One region of the Paenibacillus sp. SEL1 genome, then DNA from elsewhere that is predicted to be linked to it. Evidence: a T-box and tRNA genes for the amino acid it is inferred to sense, from the RefSeq annotation. Region 1 holds a T-box; the other holds one or more tRNA genes.

The links. A T-box is a leader RNA that pairs with one kind of tRNA and senses whether it is charged. The one in region 1 lies ahead of tyrS (tyrosine--tRNA ligase), so its partner is inferred to be a tRNA-Tyr.
Region 2: it has a tRNA-Tyr gene. The T-box ahead of tyrS (tyrosine--tRNA ligase) is inferred to sense a tRNA for this amino acid. The anticodon was not compared.

The regions. Positions count from the first base shown of each region.
Region 1 covers NZ_CM137723.1:5,602,124-5,604,505, forward strand. The annotation lists gene tyrS (tyrosine--tRNA ligase) at 52-1,305, opposite strand; T-box leader at 1,372-1,638, opposite strand; gene ACYCSE_RS25720 (transglycosylase domain-containing protein) at 1,774-2,382, shown strand, end outside.
Region 2 covers NZ_CM137723.1:2,197,756-2,200,137, reverse strand. The annotation lists gene ACYCSE_RS10110 (PucR family transcriptional regulator) at 1-1,063, opposite strand, end outside; tRNA gene ACYCSE_RS10105 (tRNA-Lys) at 1,222-1,294, opposite strand; tRNA gene ACYCSE_RS10100 (tRNA-Tyr) at 1,302-1,387, opposite strand; tRNA gene ACYCSE_RS10095 (tRNA-Phe) at 1,397-1,469, opposite strand; tRNA gene ACYCSE_RS10090 (tRNA-Asp) at 1,548-1,624, opposite strand; tRNA gene ACYCSE_RS10085 (tRNA-Thr) at 1,648-1,723, opposite strand; tRNA gene ACYCSE_RS10080 (tRNA-Val) at 1,728-1,803, opposite strand; tRNA gene ACYCSE_RS10075 (tRNA-Met) at 1,814-1,890, opposite strand; tRNA gene ACYCSE_RS10070 (tRNA-Ser) at 1,922-2,013, opposite strand; rRNA gene ACYCSE_RS10065 (23S ribosomal RNA) at 2,145-2,382, opposite strand, start outside.

The sequences.
Region 1 (2,382 bases):
AGCAGCGCTGAGATCGATACAATCTCAGCGCTGCTTTTGAATATATTTTCATTATCCAAGCTTGATTTTAGCAAATTTCCGTTTACCTACCTGCACAATGTCGCCTTCCTTCGGCGTGTATGCTTCGTTCACATCGGTCCATTTCTCTTCGTTAATTTTGACCGAACCCTGCTGAATACTGCGCTTGGCTTCACCGTTAGATGCTGCAAAGCCCAGATGAGTCAGCAACTGGATCACACGAATGCCACCTTCTTCTAACTGATCAGCCGTCAAGGTGAACTCTTCAATATCGTCAGGCAGCGCACGTTGCTGGAATACGGTCACAAAATGTTGCTTCGCTGCTTCCTCTGCTTCTTCACCATGGTACATGCGCACTAACGTTCCAGCCAGCTTCATTTTGGCATCACGTGGATGCACTGAGCCGTCCTTAACACCTTTCGCCAGCTCTGCCAGCTCCTCGTTGTTGATATCCGTTGCAAGCTCAAAATATTTCAGCATCAGCTCGTCAGGAACGGACATGGACTTCCCGTATATTTCGTTCGGCTCCTCATCAACACCAATGTAGTTCCCCAAACTTTTGCTCATCTTCTGGACGCCATCCAGCCCTTCAAGCAATGGTAATGTAATCGTAGCCTGCGGCTCAACTCCGTATTCTTTTTGCAGGGTTCTGCCCATTAGCAGATTAAACTTCTGATCCGTCCCCCCCAATTCAATATCGCTTTGGAGAGCCACGGAATCCATGCCTTGCATCAGCGGGTAAAAGAACTCATGGATGCTGATCGGCAATCCGTTTTGGTACCTTTTTGTAAAATCATCCCGTTCCAACATACGGGCAACCGTTACTTTGGCCGACAGGGTTACTACATCAGCAAAAGACATTGGCCCTAACCATTCGGAATTGTAGAATACCTTTGTTTTTTCAGGATCGAGAATTTTAAAAATTTGTTCCTTGTACGTTTGTGCATTACGCTGTACATCTTCCTCAGTCAGTTGCTTGCGAGTCTCCGATTTACCTGTCGGATCACCAATTCTGCCTGTAAAATCTCCGATAATCAGTTGCACTTGATGGCCTAATTCCTGGAACTGGCGCAGTTTGTGCATAACAACCGTATGTCCGATGTGAATGTCAGGCGCAGATGGATCAAGACCCAGCTTAATTTTGAGTGGCTCGCCGCTAACGACCGATTTAATAACCTTACGCTTCAGCTCATCCTCAGGTACAATTTCCGCTACTCCACGACGTATCACCTCTAGCTGTCGCTCGACCTCTACCTGTTGCTCCGGCTTCAATTCTTCCCACTTCATCCTGTATACCTCCTATTTTTCATCCAAAATATTACATATTAGACAAACCAAAAAGCCCCTTTCATCCCAAGGGACGAGAAGGAGCTGCTCGCGTTACCACCCTAATTAAAGAAACGCATGTCAAAGACATACATTTCTTTCACTTCATTCCTATAACGGGCCTACACCCGGTACTGGATTACTATGATAGCTTCGCAAACCTGCAAATGCTTTCCATTCATCCAGACAGCTCCAGACGGTAATTCAAAGGAGGGACGCTACCGATTCACACCACCCATCGGCTCTCTGTACAACGTGAATCCGCCTTCTACTGAAGTCTTTCTCTGCTTTTCACGATATTTACTTTGACCTATTTATAACACACTGCTTTTATGTAGTCAACGACACCAAAAGACAGGCTTTTTAGCATATGGGTTCATTTTGTAATTTTATGCTATAATAATGGCTGTTATAAAGGAGGAAGACTTAATGGTTGAAGAAAAAAACAATGTATCAGAGCCAAAGCCTTCCCGCTTGCGGACAACCATGCGAAGGCTCGGCCGTGTCATAAAGTGGGTCGTCATCATCGGTTTTATGGGGGCACTATTTGCAGGAGGAGCCGCCGCCGGCTATGTTGCTTCTATTGTAAAAAGCGAACCCGTGCGTTCCAGATCCATGATCCTACAGGAAGTAGATAAGAATGCAATCACAGGCTTCGCTTATTTCAATGATGGCTCTCCCATCGGACAACTTCGGACAGAAGAAGATCGAAGACCTGTCACGTTTAAGGAGATTCCACAACTCGTCATTGACGCAGTCATTGCCATTGAAGATAATCATTTTTACGAGCATAAAGGTGTCGATCTGTCGGGAACGCTGCGTGCTGTGAAGCAAAAGGCGCTGCATGAATCCGTACAAACCGGGGGTAGTACCCTCACCCAGCAGCTTGCGCGTCGTGTCTTTCTAAATCTCGATCGCACGGATGACCGCAAGGTCAAAGAAATTTTGCTGTCTCTGCGCCTTGAGCGCTTCCTAAGCAAGCAACAAATTATTACGGCCTATCTCAATAAAGTACCTTTTGGTAACGGTTCAAGCGGT
Region 2 (2,382 bases), 2.4 Mb from region 1:
CGGTCTCCTGTTTGATCTTGTCCAAACGGTAAATCAATGTATTTCGATGCACATAGAGACGCTTAGCTGTCTCACTCACATTACAATCCAGTTGAAAAAAGATATCTAATGTAGCCATCGTTTCTGAGTCTTCCAGTATGACAGATGATTTCATTACCTGCTCTAAAAATAGTACGCGTTGTTCCTTGGGAATGCGGTTTAACAGCCTTTCCAAATGAAGCTCCCATGAAAAGTGGATGTGCTCTGTTACATGAAAAATCTTGCCCAGATGTATCGTCTCCCATAACAAATTCAGCTCTTGGGGAAGACTTTGCAAAGGGATCGAAGGCTTAGAAACCGCCAAATGGAATACACCCACCCACTCATTCGCAATAAGCTCATATAGGCCCAAGCTAAAGGCCGTAAGAACCTCCTCCAGCGATTCCGTAAAATCTGCATCCCTGGATTCAGTGTCTTTATCCCGTTCATCGTCCGCTCCTAATAAAAGCTCCTTTTTAGCCATAATCAGCCAAGACTGTTCGTCCAATGAAGTAAGCAGCACTTCCCCTCCAAAATAGCTCGCGAACAATCGATGGAGCTGCGTATAAGTAATAGCCCCCTCCTGTGTTCCCTCGCCATTCAGTAAAATCGGGACCATGCACGCTGATAGCGAATCACGAAGCTGCAATTCATCAGGAACCTCTTCTTCCCTGTTTAGATTGGCAGCCTGCTGTATGAGCCATTGTCCAAAACGATTCATCCGCTCTTCCTCGCTATAAACTGGGTTATCCGACAATTGTGGACCGTTCTGCCAGACCTGCTCCATGTTCCCCAATAGCGCTTCTACCAGTTTCCGTTCTCGATCCGTCAAATATCTGGCCTCTACCACAAAGGCAGCCAGTTCACCTGCCGACGCACGAAACGGAAAATATAGCTTGTTGTCATAGACAAACGATCTATCCGGTATAACTGAATCGGCTGTCTCTCCCTCTGCCATCATTTCCGGGTACCAAGGCACTATGGTAAAAGGCGCTTGAATAATATTCTGAAGCTGTTGTTGAATCCATTCTGTATCCAGAGTCACGCGATCACCACTTCACTTTTTTAGAATATAGAATAAGCACTAAGCGAACATAATGAACTCATTATAACCTGTCGATACCGTAAAATAAAAAAGCTATATTAAAACATAACTTAAAACAATACAAAAAAAGCCATCAACTATAGGTTGATGACTTCTGATGAGCCATGAAGGACTCGAACCTTCGACACCCTGATTAAAAGTCAGGTGCTCTACCAACTGAGCTAATGGCTCGTAAAACTGGTGGAGGATGATGGATTCGAACCACCGAACCCGTAAGGGAGCAGATTTACAGTCTGATGCGTTTGGCCACTTCGCTAATCCTCCATATAAAGGTGGCTCGGGACGGAATCGAACCGCCGACACGAGGATTTTCAGTCCTCTGCTCTACCGACTGAGCTACCGAGCCATATCCATTAACAAAAAAATAAAGTGCGGAGGGATACCCCTTCCCACTTTAGTACGGTAAAACTATTGAATTGAAAAATGGCGGAACTGACGGGATTCGAACCCGCGATCTCCTGCGTGACAGGCAGGCATGTTAGGCCTCTACACCACAGTTCCCTATATTTTTCAAAATTCAAAAATGGTGCCGGCGAGAGGACTTGAACCCCCAACCTACTGATTACAAGTCAGTTGCTCTACCAGTTGAGCTACACCGGCACAATGGTGGAGGCTGAGGGGATCGAACCCCCGACCCTCTGCTTGTAAGGCAGATGCTCTCCCAGCTGAGCTAAGCCTCCTGGGTATGTATGGTAGCGGCGGAGGGGATCGAACCCCCGACCTCACGGGTATGAACCGTACGCTCTAGCCAGCTGAGCTACACCGCCATAACATAATATTTCGCTAGCTTGTCCTAAATGGCGGAGAGAGAGGGATTCGAACCCTCGCACCACTTTCGCAGTCTAACCCCTTAGCAGAGGGTCCCCTTATAGCCACTTGGGTATCTCTCCATATAAATGGACTCGCTTAGCAAAACTTCGCAAGTTATTCTTTAACTCACCAAAGTGATTTGGAATATCAAGCGCAATTTCAAGGTTACACCCTGAAAACTGGATCCGAAACTCATTTGCGTTTTATTCTTTAGGATAAGCCCTCGACCGATTAGTATTGGTCAGCTCCATGCATTACTGCACTTCCACCCCCAACCTATCTACCTCGTCGTCTTCAAGGGGTCTTACTAATTGGGAAATCTCATCTTGAGGGGGGCTTCACGCTTAGATGCTTTCAGCGCTTATCCCTTCCGTACATAGCTACCCAGCGGTGCTCCTGGCGGAACAACTGGTACACCAGCGGTACGTCCATCCCGGTCCTCTCGTACT